Regions from separate parts of the Nonomuraea sp. NPDC049141 genome, predicted to be linked through region 3. Evidence: riboswitches for the same ligand, from Rfam matches in the RefSeq annotation. Region 3 holds a riboswitch; each other region holds the start of a gene.
What was found. A riboswitch is a leader RNA that binds a small molecule or an ion and turns the genes downstream of it on or off. The one in region 3 is predicted to bind cobalamin.
Positions count from the first base shown of each region.

Region 1: another riboswitch for cobalamin. It lies ahead of cobN (cobaltochelatase subunit CobN); the one in region 3 lies ahead of AB0B91_RS26790 (ribonucleoside-diphosphate reductase subunit alpha).
Region 2: another riboswitch for cobalamin. It lies ahead of AB0B91_RS11520 (ABC transporter substrate-binding protein); the one in region 3 lies ahead of AB0B91_RS26790 (ribonucleoside-diphosphate reductase subunit alpha).
Region 4: another riboswitch for cobalamin. It lies ahead of AB0B91_RS10390 (CbtB domain-containing protein); the one in region 3 lies ahead of AB0B91_RS26790 (ribonucleoside-diphosphate reductase subunit alpha).

Region 1 is NZ_JBEZDR010000003.1:367,097-372,092, forward strand. Features, by position in the region: gene AB0B91_RS10345 (precorrin-2 C(20)-methyltransferase) at 1-873, opposite strand, end outside; gene AB0B91_RS10350 (precorrin-8X methylmutase) at 879-1,499, opposite strand; gene cobG (precorrin-3B synthase) at 1,538-2,776, opposite strand; cobalamin riboswitch at 2,790-2,997, shown strand; gene cobN (cobaltochelatase subunit CobN) at 3,028-4,996, shown strand, end outside.
Region 2 is NZ_JBEZDR010000003.1:667,288-672,283, forward strand. Features, by position in the region: gene AB0B91_RS11500 (phosphotriesterase-related protein) at 1-34, shown strand, start outside; gene AB0B91_RS11505 (cytochrome P450) at 31-1,233, shown strand; gene AB0B91_RS11510 (SDR family NAD(P)-dependent oxidoreductase) at 1,230-2,045, shown strand; gene AB0B91_RS11515 (Gfo/Idh/MocA family oxidoreductase) at 2,081-2,941, shown strand; cobalamin riboswitch at 2,949-3,069, shown strand; gene AB0B91_RS11520 (ABC transporter substrate-binding protein) at 3,141-4,088, shown strand; gene AB0B91_RS11525 (iron ABC transporter permease) at 4,103-4,996, shown strand, end outside.
Region 3 is NZ_JBEZDR010000009.1:273-5,268, reverse strand. Features, by position in the region: gene AB0B91_RS26800 (mechanosensitive ion channel domain-containing protein) at 1-534, opposite strand, end outside; gene AB0B91_RS26795 (ribonucleotide-diphosphate reductase subunit beta) at 547-1,542, opposite strand; gene AB0B91_RS26790 (ribonucleoside-diphosphate reductase subunit alpha) at 1,567-3,741, opposite strand; cobalamin riboswitch at 3,867-4,076, opposite strand; gene AB0B91_RS26785 (tripartite tricarboxylate transporter substrate-binding protein) at 4,081-4,996, opposite strand, start outside.
Region 4 is NZ_JBEZDR010000003.1:377,257-382,252, reverse strand. Features, by position in the region: gene AB0B91_RS10400 (M28 family peptidase) at 1-606, shown strand, start outside; gene AB0B91_RS10395 (cytochrome c oxidase assembly protein) at 698-2,569, shown strand; adenosylcobalamin (AdoCbl) riboswitch at 2,628-2,776, shown strand; gene AB0B91_RS10390 (CbtB domain-containing protein) at 2,777-2,965, shown strand; gene AB0B91_RS10385 (CbtA family protein) at 2,974-3,723, shown strand; gene AB0B91_RS10380 (histidine phosphatase family protein) at 3,729-4,283, shown strand; gene AB0B91_RS10375 (magnesium chelatase subunit D family protein) at 4,280-4,996, shown strand, end outside.

The DNA.
Region 1 (4,996 bases), on a different contig from region 3:
CCGGTCCACGTACGGGCCGTACCCGACCAGGTCGGTGGCCGCCGCCAGCGCCTCCTGCGCCTCCGGCGTCAACCACGGCCGTCCGGCGGGGCCGAGCCCCACCACGGTGACCTCGCCGGTGACCTCGGCCGGCGCGGGGGAGGGGACGAAGGTCCGTTCGGCCGGGCTGGTGAGCAGGGCCAGCGAGAAGTACGGTACGTCGCCCGGGTCCACGTCCTTGAGCGGCGCCACTCGTTCGGCTCCCATGGTGGCGCGCTCGACGTACCAGGCGTCGTCCAGCCGCCCGGCCTCGGCCAGCGCGTCGCGTACCTTGGAGAACGTCCTGCCCAGCTTCAGCACCGCGGCCGAGTCGGTGGCGCGCAACCGCTCCGCCAGCGCCTCGGCGGGCAGCGTGCCGGGCAGCACGGTGAGCACCTCGTCGCGTTCCACCAGCGGACGGCCCAGTACGGCGGAGGCGGCGCTGACCGAGGTGACGCCGGGCACCACCTCCGTCGGGTAGCGGTGCGCGAGCCGCTTGTGCAGGTGCATGTAGGAGCCGTAGAACAGCGGGTCGCCCTCGGCCAGCACGACCACGGTCCTGCCCGCGTCCAGATGCGCGGCCAGCCTGGCGGCGCAGTCGGCGTAGAAGTCGTCGAGCGCGCCCTGGTACCCGCCCGGATGGTCGGTGGTCTCCGTGGTCAGCGGGTAGAGCAGCAGTTCCTCGATCTGCCCTTCCTTCATGTACGGCAGCGCGATGGAGCGGGCGATGCTGCGGCCGTGCCTGGCGGCGTGGTAGGCGATCACCTCGGCCTCGCCGATGAGCCTGGCCGTCTTCACCGTGACCAGTTCAGGGTCGCCGGGACCGAGGCCCACCCCGTACAGCCGTCCGGTCATCGTGATCACTCCGCTTCGCTCGCGATGGCGTTGACCGCCGCCGCCGTCATCGCACTGCCGCCGCGACGGCCGTGCACCACCAGGTATTCGAGGCCGCTCTCGGCCAGCGCCCGCTTGGACTCGGCCGCGCCGATGAACCCCACGGGGATGCCGAGCACCGCCGCGGGCCTGCCCGCCCCTTCCGCGACCAGTTCGAGCAGCCGGAACAGGGCCGTCGGCGCGTTACCGATGGCCACCACGGCGCCGTCGAGCCGGTCGCGCCAGAGTTCGAGCGCCGCGGCGCTGCGGGTGGTGCCGAGCCGCTCGGCCAGCTCGGCCACCCCCGGAGCGCCGAGGGTGCACAGCACCTCGTTGCCCGCGGGCAGCCTGCGCCTGGTCACGCCGGAGGCGACCATCATGGCGTCACAGAGCACGGGAGCGCCGCCGCGCAGCGCCGCACGGGCCCGCGTGACGACCGAGGGTGACCAGTCCACGTCGTTCACCAGGTCGGTCATGCCGCAGGCGTGGATCATCCGCACCACCACCTGGGCCACCTCGGGCGGGATCCCGCTGAGGTCCGTCTCGGCACGGATGGTGGCGAACGACCGCCGGTAGATCTCGGCGCCGTCACGGATGTAGTCGGTCACTGCTGCCTTTCCTGGTCTCCGTCGGTTGTGGCGGCGTATCAGTCGGTTGTGGTGACGTGCCCGTCGGTTGCGGCGACGTATCCGTCGGCTGTGGCGACCATTTGGATGACCGGCCCCCGGGGCAGCCCGCAACGCCGCTCACAACCGGCCCAGTGCACGGGCATGGCCGTGGGGCCATCGCGGTCCGCCACCCAGCGCCGCGCGTCCTCCCGTACGTCGGCCAGCGCCTTCGCACAGCCGGGGCGGCCGGTACAGGCGGTCACGCCCACCCAGGGCGACGCCGGATCGGTCACCAGCCCGGCGGCGTCGAGTGCCCGCGCCACGTGGTCGGCGTGGGATGGCGGCAGATCGAGGAGCACCACGGTCCGCCACGGCGTCAGCCGCACGGCGACGCCGGATTCGGCGGCGGCGGCGATCGCGCGGGCCTGGGCGGCGGTCAACCGGCCGAGCGGAACCACCGCCTCCAGCGCCACGCGCCCGTCCCGCTGCTCGGTGAGCCCCGCACCCCGTGTCTCCGGAGCGAACGGCGGGCTGTCGACCGCGACGCCGCCCAGCCGGGCGGCGATCCTGGCGGCGCCGTCTTCCAGCTCCCCGATCCGCCACGCGGTGCGGTCACGCTGGGCTTCACCATCGCGCACGGAGGCGCTCTCCTGCCGGACCTCGGTATCAAGCGCGGAGGCGCTCTCCCGTTCGTCGAGGAACGCCTCGGCTGCGGCGATCATGTAGGACACGGCCGCCTCCCCACGCAAGGAGAGCCCGGAGTCCCTCCCCGCCAGAAGCAGCCGGCCGGTGCCCCCAACGAACGTGACGTCCGCGCCGAGCCCCACCACGTCGCCACTCCCGTCGTCCAGCGCGAGCAGGAACCGTCCCGGCAGCCCGGCCAGCCGGAGACACGCGCACAGCGCCTGGTCCAGCGCCTCCACCAGCGGCTGCGTGTCGAGCAGGCCCGCGGGTCCGCGTCCGCTCAGGGGCGAGGCGACGATGTTGCGTACCCGCTCGTGCGCGGCCGACGGCAGCAACCCAACAAAGGCCATCCGCTCGGCGAAGGCGGTGGCCGAGCGCAGGCCGCGCACCTGGACGTTCGCCCGGGACGTCAGCTCGATCACCCCGGAGCCCAGGTCGGTGGCGCAGGCGGCCAGCTCGCGAAGCTGGGCGGCCGACACCGCGCCGCCGGGCAGGCGGACCCGAGCAAGCGGGCCGTCGGCGGCCTCGTGCACCTGTAGCGCCCCCGGACAGGCGTCGGGGCGCACACGTCCGGAAAAGTCGGCTATGGACACGAAGAGGATGGTAACGCCAGTTTCTTGCGGTGGTCGCCCCTGCCGTGGTCTGATCGGGAGGCGATGGCAAAGGGAGGAAGCCGGTGCGAAACCGGCGCGGTCCCGCCACTGTGACCGGGGAGCGAACCCCACGAAGGCCACTGTCCGGCGACGGATGGGAAGGCCGGGGCGAGCGCTGATCCGGGAGCCAGGAGACTCCTGCCGTCGTGACACCCGCTACTGGGGCGAGGACCCCGAGGGAGGACTACGCCGTGCTCGGCGACAGCCATACCGTCCTGCTGCTCTCGACTTCCGACACCGACCTGCTGAGCGCTCGTGCCGGCGGCGCCGCCTACCGCCTGGGCAACCCCGCCAGGCTGGCGGCCGAGGACCTGCCCGCCCTGCTGGAGGGTGTCGACCTGGTCGTGGTACGACTGCTGGGCGGGCGCCGGGCCTGGGAGGAAGGGCTGGACCACCTGCTGGCGGGACCGCGCCCGGTGGTGGTGCTCGGTGGCGAGCAGGCCCCAGACGCCGAGCTGATGGAGCTGTCCACGGTCAGCGGTGGCGTCTGCGCGGAGGCGCACGCGTACCTGGCGCACGGCGGGCCCGCCAACCTCACCGAACTGCACGCCTTCCTGTCCGACACCGTTCTGCTGACCGGCCGCGGGTTCGCCCGGCCCGAGCCCACGCCCACCTGGGGCCGCCTGGAGCGCACCGCGCGGAGCGAGAGCGGGCCGGTGGTCGGCGTGCTCTACTACCGGGCGCATCACGTGGCGGGCAACACCGCGTTCGTCGAGACCCTCTGCCAGGCGGTCGAGGACAAGGGCGGCCGGGCGCTGCCCATCTTCTGCTCCTCACTCCGCACCGCGGAGGCCGGTCTGCTCGACCTCCTGCGTACCGCCGACGCGCTGGTGGTGACCGTACTGGCCGCGGGCGGCTCCCGCCCGGCCACCGCGGGCGCCGGCGGCGACGACGAGGCGTGGGACGTGGGCGCGCTGGCCGAGCTGGACGTGCCGATCCTGCAGGGGCTCTGCCTGACGACCAGCAGGCAGGCGTGGGAGGAGAACGACGACGGTCTGTCTCCGCTCGACGCCGCCTCCCAGGTGGCGATCCCGGAGTTCGACGGGCGGATCATCACGGTGCCGTTCTCGTTCAAGGAGATCGACGAGGACGGGCTGACGGTCTACGTCGCCGACGCCGAGCGGGCCGCCCGGGTCGCCGGTCTCGCCGTACGGCACGGTCTGCTCAGGCACACCCCGCCCGCCGGGCGCCGCCTGGTCGTGATGCTGTCGGCGTACCCGACCAAGCACTCCAGGGTCGGCAACGCGGTCGGCCTGGACACCCCCGCCAGCACGGTGCGACTGCTCGCCAGACTCGCCGAGGCGGGCTACGACCTGGGGGACGGCTTTCCCGGCGTGGCCGAGCAGGACGGCGACGCGCTGATCCACGCGCTGATCGCCGCGGGCGGCCAGGACCAGGACTGGCTGACCGAGGAGCATCTCGCGGGCAACCCCGTGCGCATCTCCGCGGAGTCCTACGGGCAGTGGTACCGCACGCTGCCCGGCGACCTGCGCGCGGACATGGAACGCCATTGGGGCCCGCCACCGGGCGAGCTGTTCGTGCACGAGGGCGACATCGTGCTGGCCGCGCTGCGGGCGGGCAACGTGGTGGTGATGGTGCAACCGCCGCGCGGATTCGGCGAGAACCCGATCGCCATCTACCACGACCCCGACCTGCCGCCCAGCCACCACTACCTGGCCGCGTACCGCTGGCTGTCGAAGGAGTTCGGCGCGCACGCGATGGTGCACGTGGGCAAGCACGGCAACCTGGAGTGGCTGCCGGGCAAGTCGGCCGGCATGTCCGCCTCGTGCGGCACGGACGCGGCGCTGGGTGATCTGCCGCTCGTGTACCCGTTCCTGGTGAACGACCCGGGCGAGGGTACGCAGGCCAAGCGGCGGGCGCACGCGGTGCTGGTGGACCACATGGTGCCGCCGATGGCCCGCGCCGAGACGTACGGCGACATCGCCCGGCTGGAACAGCTCCTCGACGAACACGCCTCGATCGCGGCGATGGACCCGGCCAAGCTGCCCGCGATCAGGGCGCAGATCTGGACGCTCATCCAGGCCGCCCGGCTGGACCACGATCTGGGGTTGGCCGATCGGCCGCACGACACCGAGTTCGACGACTTCATCCTGCACGTGGACGGCTGGCTGTGCGAGGTGAAGGACGCGCAGATCCGTG
Region 2 (4,996 bases), on a different contig from region 3:
GCTCGTCGACAACCCCCGGAGGATCTTCTCGTGAGCAACGGCATGATCGAGGACTTCGACGTCGGCTCGGACTGGCACGTCGCCGCGCCGTACGAGTTCCTCGCCGGGCTGCGCCGGGAGCGGCCGGTGTTCCACAGTGAGCACCTCGGCGCCTACGTGCTGACCCGGCACGCCGACGTGCGCGCGGCGTACGGCGACCCGAGGCGGTTCTCCTCGGAGGGCTCGCTGACCATCTCCCGCAGCCTCACCCGCGAGACGCGCGACAAGCTGGGCGAGCACGGCTCGTTCCTGTCGAGCTTCGTGGCCAACGTCGATCCGCCCGACCACACCAGGCTGCGGCGCTCGGTGTCGAAGGCGTTCACGCCACGGGCGGTCTCGGCCATGGAGCAGCACTTCCGGCAGCTCAACGAGGACCTGCTCGACCGCGTGGCGCCGAAGGGCGCGGCCGACTTCGTCTCCGAGATCGGGCATGAGCCGTCGGTCAAGCTGACCGCCCGGTTCATCGGGGTGCCCGAGGCGGACGAGGCGTTCGTGCAGGCGCACGTGAAGGACTGGTTCCAGCTCTTCCTGTCGCCGCAGCCGCCCGACCGGCAGCTCGAACTCGCCGACAGTTTCCTGGCCTATCTGGACTTCGTGGATCGGCTGGTCGCGTCCCGTGCCAAGGAGCCGCGCGACGACTTCACCTCGCTCATGACCTCGCTGATCGGCTCCGAGCTCAGCCACCGCGAGGTGGTGGAGCTGATCTCCACGATCCTGCTCGGCGGCAACGACACCGTCCCGAACCAGCTCGCCAACAGCGTCCTGCGCCTGCTGCGCGAGGACGCCTGGCCGGTCCCGCCGCCGCTGATCCAGAACGCGGTCGAGGAGTGCATGCGCATCGACGGCGCCGCTCTCGGATCGTTCCGGTACGCCACGACGGATATTTCGCTACATGACGTGATAATTCCGGAAAAGTCGTTGGTGCTGCTCTCCATCGACTCCGCCGCCCACGACGAGACCGTCTTCCCCGACCCGGAGCGGTTCGTCATCGACCGGCCCAACGCCGACGCCCACATGGTGTTCGGCTACGGCATCCACTTCTGCGTGGGCGCCGCGCTCGGCCGGCTGCAACTCCGCACCGCGCTCGACGTGCTCGGCCGCCGCCTGCCCGGCCTCAGGCTCGCGGACGAGCCCATCGTCTACCGCAAGTCGATCGTGGGACGGGGACTGACGGCCCTGAGGGTGACGTGGTGAGCGCCGCGCCGGGCCGGTTCGACGGGCGGGTCGCCCTGGTGACGGGCGCGGGTTCGGGCATCGGCGCGGCGTGCGCGGCGCGCCTGGCCGCCGAGGGCGCCTGCGTGGGCGTCCTGGACGTGCACGCGGCCGGCGCCAAGTCGGTCGCCACCACGATCCGCGCCAGAGGCGGCACGGCCACGGCGCTCACCTGCGACGTGTCGGACGAGAAGCAGGTGGCCGGGGCGATCGGCGACCTGATTGCCTCGTTCGGCCGCCTGGACGTCGTCCACTCGAACGCGGCCGCGCTCGGCCCCGGCACCTACGGCCGCGACCAGGACCTCGAGTCGCTCGACGTGGAGGTCTGGGACCGCACGATGGCGGTGAACCTGCGCGGCGCCCTGCTCATGGTCAAGCACGCGGCCCCCGTGATGGCCGACGGTGGCGCCTTCGTCCTCACCTCGTCGGTCTCGGGCCTGCTGGGCGACGTGGCGCACGTCGCCTACGGCACCTCCAAGGCGGCGCTGACCGGTTTCGTGCGCTACGTGGCCACCAAGTACGGCTCGCGCGGCATTCGCTGCAACGCCGTCGCCCCCGCCCTGGTCCTGACCGACGTGGCCGCGCAGGCCCTCGGCCGGGACCGGCTGGCCGACAAGGCGGCCGAGCGCCTGCTGCCCTGGGCCTGCACCCCGGAGGACGTGGCCGACCTCGTCGCCTTCCTCGCCTCGGGCGAGTCGCGGTGCATCACGGGACAGACCATCGTCATCGACTCCGGCACCCTCGCCCACCGCCCCGAGCATGCCCTGCGCCAATGGCGCGACGCCGCTGAATGACTCTAGGGTTCTTCAAGCGGATCAAAGGGGGATGTATGGAACCGGTGTCGGTCGGGTTGATCGGAGCGGGGCCGTGGGCGGAGCGCGCTCACGCGCCGATGCTGGTCAAGAGCCCGTATCTCCGTTTCGCCGGGGTATGGGCGCGCCGTCCGGAGGCCGCCGCCGGGCTGGGGGCGCCGGTGTTCGAGCGGATCGAGGAGCTGTTCGACGCGTGCGAGGCCGTGGCGTTCTGCGTGCCGCCGGGCGTACAGGCCGAGTTGGGGGTGCGCGCGGCGCGGGCCGGGAAGGCGCTGCTGCTGGAGAAGCCGCTCGCCGACTCACTGGAGAACGCGCGGCGCCTCGCGGACGCCGTGCGCGAGGCCGGGGTGGCCTCGCAGCTCGTCCTCACCATGCGCTACACCACGCAGGTCAGAGAGTTTCTGGCACGCTGCGCCGGCATCGAGGCGTTCGGCGGCCACGCCGCGAACATCTCCAACGTCCTGCTGGGCGGCCACCCCTTCGGCACCCCGTGGCGGCTCCAGCGCGGCGCGCTCCTGGACGTCGGGCCGCACGTGATCGACCTGCTCGACGCCGCGCTCGGCCCGGTGACCGGCGTACGCGCGCACGGGAACCCGCTCGGCTGGACCGGCCTGCTGCTCGACCACGAGGGCGGCGCGGTCAGCGAGGCGTCGCTGAGCATGGCCGCCGCCGGCGACCTGCCGCCGTCGAGCATCGCGGTGTACGGCAGAACGGGCAACGCGGTGCTGCTGCCCGGCGACGACGATCCGTTCGCGACCATCGCCGAGGAGTTCGCGCGGACCGTACGCCAGGGCGGCGGACACCCGCTGGACGCGGCCCACGGTCTCCGGCTGCAGCGGATCATCGCCGAGGCGGAGACCCAGTTGGCCACCCCTTGACTTAGCGTCCATCCGGAGCATTGATAGCGTCTGTCCGACGCGCAGAGTTGCAGCGAAGTCCGGTGCGAGTCCGGCGCTGTCCCGCAACTGTCATAGCCAGGTCGCCTGCCTCCGCGCTGACGTCATCAACCCTCGTGGAAAAGGGTGATCCGTCGCTCTCAGCGGGTCTCTCGGTTCCGACAGTGTGAAAGGACTTCTCGTGAGGCCCGTACGCACGGCCTTCGCGGGCGCGCTGCTGGGAACGCTCGTTCTGACCGGATGCGGCCAGAACAGCACTACCACCACCCCGTCACCCGCGAGCTCAACCGGCTCGACCGGCTCCACCGCCTACCCCGTAACGGTCGAGGCGGCCAACGGCAAGGTCACCATCGCCAAGAAGCCGGAGCGGATCGTCTCGCTCTCCGCCAGCCACACCGAGACGCTCTTCGCCATCGGCGCGGGCCCCCAGGTCATCGCGGTGGACGACCAGTCCAACTACCCGGCCGGCGTCCCCAAGACCGACCTGTCCGGCTTCAAGCCGAACGTCGAGGCCATCGTCGCCCAGAAGCCCGACCTGGTCGTCGTCTCCAACGACATCGACAAGGTGGTCGCCGAGCTGGGCAAGCTGAACGTGCCGGTCCTCCTGGAACCGGCCGCCACCAAGCTCGACGAGGCGTACGACGAGATCACCGACCTCGGCGCCGCCACCGGCAACACCGACAAGGCCGGACAAGTCGTGACAGGCATGAAGACGGCCCTGGACAAGCTCGCGGCGAACGCCCCCAAGGACAAAAAGCTCACCTACTACCACGAACTCGACCAGACCCCCTACGCGGCGACGTCGAGCACGTTCATCGGGCAGATTTACGGGATGTTCGGCCTCACCAACATCGCCGACAAGGCGCCGGACCCGGCGGGCGGTTATCCCAAGCTGTCGGCGGAGTTCGTCGCCCAGGCCGACCCCGACCTGATCTTCCTGGCGGACGTGAAGTGCTGCCAGCAGAGCAAGGACACGCTGGCCAAGCGGCCCGGCTGGAAGGGACTGTCGGCCATCAAGAGCGACCAGGTGATCCAGCTCGACGACGACCTCGCCTCGCGCTGGGGCCCGCGGGTCGTCGACCTGGCCCAGTCCATCAGTGACGCGGTCGCCAAGGCGGCCACCCGCTAGTGAGGTCCAGCCTGATGTGGACGGTGGGTGCGCTGGGCGTGCTCGCCGTCTCCATGGTGGCCGGGCTGCTCGGCGGGGCCGCCGACATCTCGCCGTGGCAGGTGGTGCTCCAGGCGGTCGACTGGCTGCCGTACGTGCACGTGGACTCGGGGCTGGCGCCCGTGGAACAGGGGCTGCTGTTCGAGCTGCGGCTGCCCAGAGTGCTGGTGGCGGCCGTGGTCGGCGGGCTGCTGGCCATCGCGGGGGCCGGCTACCAGGGGGTGTTCCGCAACCCGCTGGCCGACCCGTACCTGCTCGGCGCCGCCGCCGGCGCCGGGCTGACCACCACCGTGGTCATCGTGCTCGTGCCGACCCCCGTGGTCGGCATTCCGGTGGCCGCCTTCGTGGGGGCCGTGGGCGGGGTGTTCCTGGCGTACGTGCTCGGGAACACCGCCGGGCGCGCGGGCGGCACCGCCACGCTGGTGCTCGCCGGGGTGGCCGTCACCTCGTTCCTGACCGCGATCCAGACGTTCATCCAGCAGTTCAAGGTCGAGGAGCTGCAGCGCATCTACTCGTGGATCCTGGGCGACGTGGGCGGCGGGTGGGACCAGTTCTGGCTGGTGCTGCCGTACGCCGTCGTCTCTTCGGTGCTGCTGCTCGCGCACGGGCGGATGCTCGACGTGCTCTCGGTGGGGGACGAGGAGGCCACCAGCCTGGGCGTGCGGGCCGGTCGGGTACGGCTGGCGGTCCTGCTGGCCGCGTCCCTGGCCACCGCGGCGGCCGTGGCGGTGAGCGGTCTCATCGGGTTCGTCGGCATTGTCATCCCGCACGTGGTCAGGCGGCTGGCGGGCGGCTCGTACCGGATCGTGCTGCCGCTGTCGCTGATCGGCGGCGCCGCCTTCCTCGTGCTCGCCGACCTGATCGCGCGC
Region 3 (4,996 bases):
GGCGATACCGACGATGGCGCCCGCGATGCCCGCCGAGGCGAGCAGCCCGGCGCCCAGCGCCCGGACCTGCGGAAAGGAGAAGAGCATGGCGCCGACCGCCAGCACGAAGATGGTCACCGCGGCGACGCGGCGGACCAGCCCGATCTGGGTCATGATCCGCCGTGCCCGGCGGTTGCGCTCGCCTTGGACGAGGACCAGCCGGTCCAGGATGACGTCGGTCAGGGCGTAGTTGGCCTGGATGATCAGCCAGGTGACACAGGCGATGGTGACCAGGCCGAGCACCCGGTCGATCGTGCCGCCGAGCTCGCGCAGGCGCACGGTCTCGCCGAGCATCCCCGGCGAGAACACCAGGTTGGCCGCCACCACGACCCCCACCGCGTACGCCGGCCAGGTGCAGTGCTCCACCAGGTGCCGGGCGAGCCGCCATTTCCGGCCCGCCCTGACCAGCAGCCGCCTGACCACCTCCACCACGAGAATGGCGCCCGCCATCGAAATGGCGAGAATGAGCCAGTCGGTCGGCGACTGCACGTTCATACCCCCAATGTCTTAAAAAGCCTCATCAAAGGTCACATTGCCCTCAACAGCCACTTGGTATGCGGACACCCGCCGTTCGAAGAAATTGGCCAGCTCCTGTACGTCCTGCAGTTCCATGAAACCGAACGGGTTGGCCGTGCCGTACCTCTGGGGCAGCCCGAGCCGGGCCAGCCGCTGGTCGGCGACGTATTGGAGGTATTCGCGCATCTGCTCGACGCTCATGCCGGGCATGCCGTCGCCGCACAGGTCGCGGGCGAAGGCCAGTTCGGCGGCGACCGCCTCTTCTATCATGCGGATGACCTGCTCCCCCAGCTTGTCATCGAACAGCTCGGGCTCCTCGGCCCGCACGGTGTCGACCACACTGAAGGCGAACTCCATGTGCATGGACTCGTCGCGGAAGACCCAGTTGGTGCCGGTGGCCAGCCCGCCGAGCAGGCCTCGCGAGCGGAACCAGTATACGTAGGCGAACGCGCCGTAAAAGAAGAGCCCCTCGATGCAGGCGGCGAAGCAGATCAGGTTGAGCAGGAACTGCCGCCGCTCGTCCGCGGTCTCCAGCCGCCGGAGCCCGTTGATCGAGTCGATCCACTGGAAGCAGAACTCCGCCTTGTCCCTGATGGACGGGATGTGCTCGACGGCGCCGAACGCCTTGACCCGCTCCTCCGGGTCGGGCAGGTACGTGTCGAGCAGCGTCAGGTAGAACTGCACGTGCACGGCCTCCTCGAACAGCTGCCTGCTGAGGTACAGGCGGGCTTCGGGGGCGTTGACGTGCTGGTAGAGGTTGAGCACGAGGTTGTTGGCCACGATGGAGTCGCCGGTGGCGAAGAAGGCGACCAGCCGGTGGATCAGGTGGCGCTCCTGCGGCGTCATCTTGGCCAGGTCGGCGAGGTCGGAGTGCAGGTCCACCTCCTCGACGGTCCAGGTGTTGCGGATGGCGGCGCGGTAGCGCTCATAGAAGTCCGGGTAGCGCATGGGCCGCAGGGTCAGGTCCATGCCGGGGTCGAGCAGCATTGCGGAGGTCTCCGTTCGAGGGGGCTACTGGCAGGCTTCGCAGGTTTCCGGGTTCTCCAAGGAGCAGGCGACGGCGTCGGCGTTGACCGCGACCGTCGTCTGGGCGATCCGGGTGGCCGGGCGCGAGCGCAGGTAGTAGGTGGTCTTCAGGCCCTGCTTCCAGGCATAGGCGTACATCGAGGACAGCTTCCCGATCGTCGGGCTGGCCATGAACAGGTTGAGCGACTGCGACTGGTCGATGTACGGCTGCCGGGCCCCGGCCAGGTCGATGAGCGCCTTCTGCGGCAGCTCCCAGGCCGTGCGGTACAGAACCTTGAGGTCGTCGGGGATGCCGGGGATGTCCTGGATCGAGCCGTCCGCCCGCTTGAGGTCGTCGCGCATCCGCTGCGTCCACAGCCCACGGGCCTGCAGATCGGCCACCAGATAGCGGTTGACCTGGAGGAACTCACCCGACAGCGTCTCGCGCTTGAACACGTTGGACACCTGCGGCTCGATGCACTCGTAGCAACCGGCGATGGAGGCGATCGTCGCGGTCGGCGCGATGGCGACCATCAGCGAGTTGCGCAGCCCGGTCGTGGCGATCTTCGCGCGCAGCGCGTCCCAGCGCGGCGACCCGGCGGCGCCGTAGTGGTCGGGGTGCAGGACGCCGCCCGCCGCCCTGGTGTCGGCGTACGACGGGTGCCGGCCGCGCTCGACGGCCAGGTCGGCGGAGGTGTCGTAGGCGGCCAGGGCGATCTCCTCGGCGACGCGCGTGGACAGACCCAGCGCCTCGGGCGAGTCGAACGGCAGCCTGAGCGCGAAGAACACGTCGGCCAGGCCCATCACGCCGAGCCCGATCGGCCGCCAGCGCTTGTTGGCCGCCTCGGCCTCGGGCGTCGGGTAGAAGCCCAGGTCGATGGTCCGGTCCAGGAAGCGCACGGCCGTACGGACGGTCTGGCGCAGCCGGTCCCAGTCGACGCCGCCGTCGACCAGGTGGGCGGCGAGGTTGATCGAGCCCAGGTTGCAGACCGCCGTCTCGCCGTCGCTGGTGACCTCGAGGATCTCGGTGCACAGGTTGGACAGGTGGATGACGTTCTCGGGCCTGGCCGTCTGGTTGGAGGTGCGGTTGGCGGCGTCCTTGAACGTCATCCAGCCGTTGCCGGTCTGGGCGAGGGTACGCATCATCCGCCCGTACAGGGTCCGGGCGGGCAACTGCCGGGTGTAGCGGCCCTCGGCCTCGTAGACGCGGTAGGCGCGGGTGAACGCCTCGCCGTACAGGTCGGTGAGGTCGGGGACCTCCTTGGGGTCGAACAGCGACCAGACCTCGTCGGCCTCCACCCGGCGCATGAACTCGTCCGGCACCCAGTTGGCCAGGTTCAGGTTGTGCGTACGGCGGGCGTCCTCGCCCGTGTTGTCGCGGAGCTCCAGGAACTCCTCGACATCGGCGTGCCAGGTCTCCAGGTAGACGCAGGCCGCACCCTTGCGACGGCCGCCCTGGTTGACCGCGGCGACGGAGGAGTCGAGCGTGCGCAGCCAGGGCACGATGCCGTTGGAATGCCCGTTGGTCCCCCTGATGAGGGATCCGCGCGAGCGCACCCGGGTCCAGGCGATGCCGATGCCTCCGGCGTACTTCGACAGCCTGGCCACCTGCCCGTAGCGGTCGTAGATCGACTCCAGCTCGTCGCGCGGCGAGTCGAGCAGGAAGCACGACGACAGCTGCGGCCGGCGCGAACCCGAGTTGAACAGCGTCGGCGAGCTCGGCAGGTACGACAGCGTGGACATGAGGGCGTAGAGCTCGGCGGCCTCGGCGACCGTCTCCGACAGCCCGCAGGCCACGCGCAGCAGGAAGTGCTGGGGCCGTTCGAGCACCGCCCGCGACTCCGGGTGACGCAGCAGGTAGCGGTCGTAGACCGTACGCAGGCCGAAGTACTCGAAGCGCTCGTCCGCCTCGCCGGAGACGAGCGCGTCGAGCTCGGCGGCGTTGGCGCCGACGAACGCGGCGAGCGAGTCCTGGATCAGCCCCGCGGCGTGGGTGGCGGCGATGGACTCGGAGAAGGTCCGCACGCCGTGCCCGGCCGCCTCGTCGGCGATCTCCTCGGCCAGGAGCCGGGCGGCGACCCGGGAGTTCGCCGGGTCGGTGATCACCCGGGCGGCGGCCTCCTCGATGGCCAGCCGCCGGTCGGCGGTGGCCGACCGCGGATCGACAATGGTCTGCGTCACGTGCTCTCTCCTCGCGAGCTCATCCTCGTGAGGGCGCGCGAGAGCACGGCGGCGCTGGAGTTCTCGGCCGCGACGCCCCCGGCCCTCCCTCGAGGCCCTGGACACTTCGATGGGCGGAGCCGGGTGGCTCCCCCAACGTCACCGGCAGGTCTTCGGGCTCGCGGGCGTGGTCCTGCCCACTACTGGGCCGGCCTCCTACTGGCCGTCGCTTCCCGGATCTCTCCAGTGCTCGTGACGGCGGTCGTTCCCGCTCACCGCTGCGGGGCAGCCCCGGAATCGCACCAGGTTCCCTTTTACTCCGCCCCGAGGGGCGAACCAGCGACGACCAGGATCCTACATCTAGTGGCCCTTCTCGCAACTACCCCAGCATGTTGTGTCAGCCGTGTCGAGCATGCCGAGATCGCGGAGCACGGCCCTGGTCCTGCCGATCTCCGAGGCGAGCCACTGTTCGAAGTCGTCGCCGCTGAGCGGGATCGAGGTCCAGCCCTCCGTGCGGCAGGCCGCCCGCCAGGTGGCGGACTCCGTGACCTCGTCGCAGAGCCGGATGGCGAAGTCCTTCCTGTCCTCGGTCATCCCCTCGGGCCCGACCGCCGCGCACCAGTCGGCGAAGTCGAGCCGCACCCCGCACTCCAGCAGGCTCGGCGCCTCGACACCGTCCACCCGGCGCGCGCTGGAGACGGCGAGCACCCGGACCCAGCCCTTGTCGATGGCCTTGCGCCAGTCCGCGAGCGTGCCGGTCGCCGCCGCGGCCTTGCCGCCGAGAAGCGCCGACGTGGCCTCCGCGCTGCCGGGGAAGCCGGTGTAGTCGACCTGCCGGGTGTCGGCGCCGAGCCCCTTGGCGATCAGCCCGAACAGCAGGTGGTCGGGCTCGCCCTGCGGCCCGCCCGTCAGCGGCGTACGGTCGGGGTGGGCGAGCAGGTGCGCGCCGAACTGGTCGAAGGTGGCGAACTTGGAGTTGGCGGGCACCACCACGACCTCGATCTGGCCGGTGAGCCTGGCCAGCGGCGTGGCGGTGTCGAGCAGGGACAGCCCGTTGTTGAGCTCGGTCGCGGCCAGCGCGGGCAGCCCTGTGACGGTGATCCTGGTGGCGGGCGGGGTGCCGGAGACCGGGAAACCCTCCCCGCGGGCGGCCTCGACGAGGGCCCGGGCGACGCGGGCCCAGCGTCCGCCACCGGGAACGATCGCGAACCGGCCCAGCATGCGGGCCGCGCTGACGGCGCTGCTTCCGAGGTTGCTCTCCGTGCCACACCCTGTC
Region 4 (4,996 bases), on a different contig from region 3:
CCCACCAGGAACAAGCTCCGCTTCGCCTGGTGGAGCGCCGAAGAGCTGGGCCTGCTCGGCTCGACGTTCTACGTGCGCAGCCTGAGCGCCGCCGCCCGGAACAAGATCAAGCTGTACCTCAACTACGACATGATCGCCTCACCGAACTACGTCTTCAACATCTATGACGGCGACGACTCGGACGCCACGGGCGCTCCGGCCGGCCCGCCCGGGTCGGACGAGATCGAGAAGCTCTTCGAGAAGTACTTCGACACGCTGAGGCAGAGCCACAGCGGCACCGACTTCGACGGCCGCTCCGACTACGGCCCGTTCATCGAGGCGGGCATCCCGTCCGGCGGCCTGTTCACCGGCGGCGAGGGCATCAAGACGGCCGGGGAGGCGGCCCTGTTCGGTGGTACGGCGGGCCAGCCCTATGACGCGTGCTACCACAAGGCCTGCGACACCGTGGCCAACATCAACGACCGGGCCCTCGCGTTGAACACCGGCGCCATCGCCACCGCCACCGTGGTCTACGCCTACAGCCGCGACCTTCCCGGCCCGGCCGCCGCCGCGAAAGCCGCGGTCGCCGCTGATGATGCTGAGCTTGTTGGCAGAGTCGCGCGATAAATCTGGGTCGAACCTCGATAAGGGCGCGGACGTAACCGTCCATAGGGGACGCTTGCCCAACTGAGGGATGCTCCCGACAAAGGAGGACGCGGTGCTGTTACCCGGGCGTCGGGCTCTCTTGTACGGAGGCCTGGCCATCGCGGTCGGCCTCCTGGCGCTGGCCGTCGCCCTGTGGATCGGCGGAGGCGGACCGCCGCCGCCGATCAAGGGGCTGCCGACTCCCGGCCCGTTGACCGTCTGGGGACTGTCGGTGACGCGACTGGCGCTGGACCTTTGCTCCATCGCCACGGTGGGAGCACTGGTCGCCGGAGTTGTCCTCGCCCCCCGCGACGCGCCGGAGGCGAACGCCTGCGTACGCGCGGCCGGCTGGTGGGCGCTGGCCTGGGCGGTCTGCGCGCTGATGACCTACCTGCTGACGCTGTCGAACATCCTCAGCATGCCGGCGAACGAGGTGCTCGGCGACTTCACCCTGTTGAACTTCGGCACCACCCTCCCCCAGACGCAGGCCATGCTCGTCGTGACGTGCACGGCCACGGTCGTGGTGCTCGCCTCCTCCCGGATGAAGGAGGCCGGCCTGCCCCGGTGGACGGGGGTCGCCTTGCTGGTGACCGCCGGGTTCGGCCTGCTTCCTCCGGTCTACGTCGGCCACGCCGCGTCGGCCGGAGATCACGACATCGCGGTCTCCGCGCTCATGACGCATCTGCTCGCGGCGGCCGTCTGGGTCGGCGGGCTGGCGGCCGTGCTGGTCCACTTCCGGAATTCGGACCGGCTCGCGAGCGTCGTGGCCAGGTTCAGCACGCTGGCCCTGTGCTGCTTCGTCGCGGTGACGGTGTCCGGCGTGGCCGGCGCCTGGGTCCGGATGGACTCGGTGCCGCAACTGTGGACGACCCGGTACGGTCTGCTCGTCCTGGGCAAGGTGACGGCGCTGGTCGCCCTGGGCGTGTTCGGGATGATCCACCGCCGCCGCACCATCGCCGCGATCGCCGAACGTACGACACGAGGCACCTTCACCCGGCTGGCCACCGGCGAGTTGATGGTGATGGCCGCGGCCACGGGACTGGCCGCCGGCCTGTCGCGCTCCGCGCCACCCGCCAGCGGCGGCCACAACGACCTGCTGGGCTACGACCTGGCGCCATACTCGATCGGCGCGCTGATCACCGAGATCCGGCTCAACCCGCTGGTCCTGCTCGCCCTGGCGCTTCCGGCCGCCGGTTATCTGGCCGGGGTGCGCAGGCTGGCCCGTACCGGCGACCCGTGGCCGGTGGGCCGTACGCTCGCCTGGTTCGCCGGGCTGGCGGTGCTGGCGGCGGTGCTCGTGGGCGGCGTGAGCGGCTACGCGCGGGCGATGCCGTCGGCGCACGCCCTGCAGTACACGGTGCTCAACGTCATCGGGCCGCTGCTGCTGGCCTTCGGGGCGCCGCTGACCCTGACCGCGCGGGCCATCACCCCCGGATCGCAGTACGGCGACCTCGCCTCGGCGCTCCTGCGCAGCCGCCTGGCCGCGCGGCTCACTCATCCGATCGCCGCCCTGGCCCTTTACGTGCTGCCGGTCGTCGTCCTGTACGGCACCGGCTGGCTGGCCTGGTCGGCCGCCAACCAGGCGGTCCACCTGCTCACCCAGGTGCTGTTCTTCGGCACCGGGCTGCTGTGCTGCTGGCTGCTGGCCGGGGTCGATCCCCTGCCGCGGCCGATCACGCGGCGGGATCGCGCGTGGGTGCTCGCGGCTGTCGTCGCGGTACAGGTGGTGGTCGGCCTGTTCCTGCTGGCCGGGCCGGTGCTGGGCCAGGAGTGGTTCTCGCAGGTGGCTCCGCGCGGCGTGGCGAGTGTGGCGGCCGACCAGGGGCTGGCCGGCCTGGTGTACCTGGTCCTGCCCGTGCCTGCTCTCGCCGCGCTGGCCGTACGGCTGACCCGGTCGCGGAAGACCGCACTCAAGCTTGTCGCCCGCGTGGACGTGCCGGTGTGAGCTCTGTGAGCTGCGCGTTCATGGTGTGCGTGTTGACGCGAACGGGATGAAGGGATACGTTCCGGTAGATTTCACGATTGGCCAAGGGAAATCCGGTGAGAAGCCGGTGCGGACGCGCCACTGTATCCGGGACGTAGATCCCGGGAGCCAGGTCGCTTGGCCACCGTGACCTCGTTTGTTGGGACGCGTCATCCCTGAGGAGGCACTATGAGTGGCCTGACCACTCCCACGTCCGTTCCCTTCCCCCGCCTGCGCCCATGGCTGCTGGCCGTACCCCTGCTCCTGTTGGTGGCCTATCTGGTCCTGATGGACAACGGAGCGATCTCACAGACCGGCAACTACCTCCACGAACTCATGCACGACGGGCGGCACCTGCTCGGCGTGCCGTGCCACTAGGGGTCGGCGTGGTGCGCACCCTGCTGGTCAGGGGGCTGCTTCTGGGCCTGCTGGCCGGGCTGATCGCCGGTGGTTTCGCGTTCGCCTTCGGCGAGCCGAGTGTGGACAGCGCGATCGCCCTGGAGGAAGCCGCCCAGCCGCCCGCGGCCGAGGCGGCCGGTCACGATCATGGAGAGGAGGCGGTGGTCAGCAGACCCGGCCAGAAAGCCGGGCTGTTCCTGGCCACCGGGTTGTACGGGCTGGCCGTGGGCGGAGTGTTCGCCCTGGTGTTCGCGGGGTTGCGGGGGCGGGTCGGCCCTCGCTCCGAGGGCGGGCTCGCGCTGGCCGCCGCGGCCACCGCTTTCGTGGCCATCATTCTCCTTCCATTCCTGAAATATCCCGCCAACCCACCAGCGGTCGGCGATCCGGAGACGATCAACAGCCGCACCCTGCTCTACGTGATCATGATCGGGGTCGGGCTGGCCTCGACCGCGATCGCGGTGGCGAGTGGGCGGCGGACGCAGGGCGGGCCGTGGGCACGCTGGCTCGTCACGGTGGTGACGTTCCTGGTGCCGGTGATCGCCGCCTGGGCGCTGCTGCCCGCGGTCAACGAGGTACCCGCGAACTTCCCCGCGACCTTGCTGTGGGAGTTCAGGCTCGCGTCGCTGGGTACGCAACTGGTCTTCTGGACCGCTTTCGGCGTGCTCTTCGGCTGGGCCTGCGATCGAGCGGCCCGCCGCCCGGCCGCGGTTCCCGTCGCGGTGCCCACACCGAGCTGAGAGAGGTGCTGTTCGTACGGCAGGCCGGCACGCCGGGAACGCGGTCGGCCTGCTTCCCCATGGACGAGAACGCCGACCCGTCGAGCCTGGCCAGAGCCGCCGCCCTGGCCAGGGCCAGATCCTGGACGGGTCTCGCGCTGGTGGCCCCGGCCAGGGCCGCCGATCAGACCGCCACCGCCATGGGACTGCGGCCGTCGGTGGTCCAGGCTCTCGCGGAGGCCGATCACGGCAGTTGGCGCGGCCTGCCGTACGCGAAGGTCGCGGAGGCCGAGCCGGACGCCCTGGCGAGCTGGCTCGCCGACCCGCACGCCACGCCCCACGGCGGGGAGAGCCTGGCCGCGCTGGCGGCCCGCGTCGCGGCCTGGCTCGACGCGGAACGCCGGTCCCCCGCCGTCGTGATCTGCGACGTGGGGGTGATCAGGGCCGCCCTCGGTCACGCGTTAGGGCTGAACCCCCTGGTCACCACCCGCTTCGACCTGGCGCCGCTGTCCACCACCGAACTGTCCAGCACACGCGGCGGCTGGCGCGTCGCGCATGTCAACCGGAAGGCCACCCTTTGATCGTCACCTACCCGTTCAGCGCCGTCGTCGGGCTCGCGGACCTGAAGCTGGCGCTGGTGCTCAACGCCGTCTCGCCGCGCGTGGGCGGCGTGCTCGTACGCGGCGAGAAGGGCACCGCCAAGTCCACCATCGTCCGCGCGCTGGCCGCCCAGCTCCCGCCCGTGGACGTCGTGGCGGGCTGCCGCTTCGCCTGCGATCCCGCCGCACCGGGCGACGAGTGCCCCGACGGGCCGCACGAGCCGGGCGAGCAGTGGCTACGCCGCCCCGCCTCGCTGGTGGAGCTGCCCGTCGGCGCCTCCGAGGACCGCCTGGCCGGCTCGCTCGACGTGGAGCGGGCGCTGACCGAGGGCGTGAAGGCGTTCGAGCCCGGCCTGCTGGCCGCCGCGCACCGCGGCGTGCTCTACGTGGACGAGGTGAACCTGCTCCACGACCATCTGGTGGACCTGCTGCTGGACGCGGCCGCCCTCGGGATCTGCTACGTCGAACGCGAGTCGGTGTCGGTACGGCACGCGGCCCGCTTCCTCCTGGTCGGCACCATGAACCCGGAGGAGGGCGAACTACGGCCGCAACTCCTCGACCGCTTCGGCCTGACGGTGGAGGTGAAGGCGTCCCGCGACCCCGCCGAACGGGCCGAGGTGGTACGGCGGCGCCTGGCCTTCGACGCCGATCCCGGCGCCTTCGCCGCCCGGTGGACGGCGGAGGAGTCTGCCCTG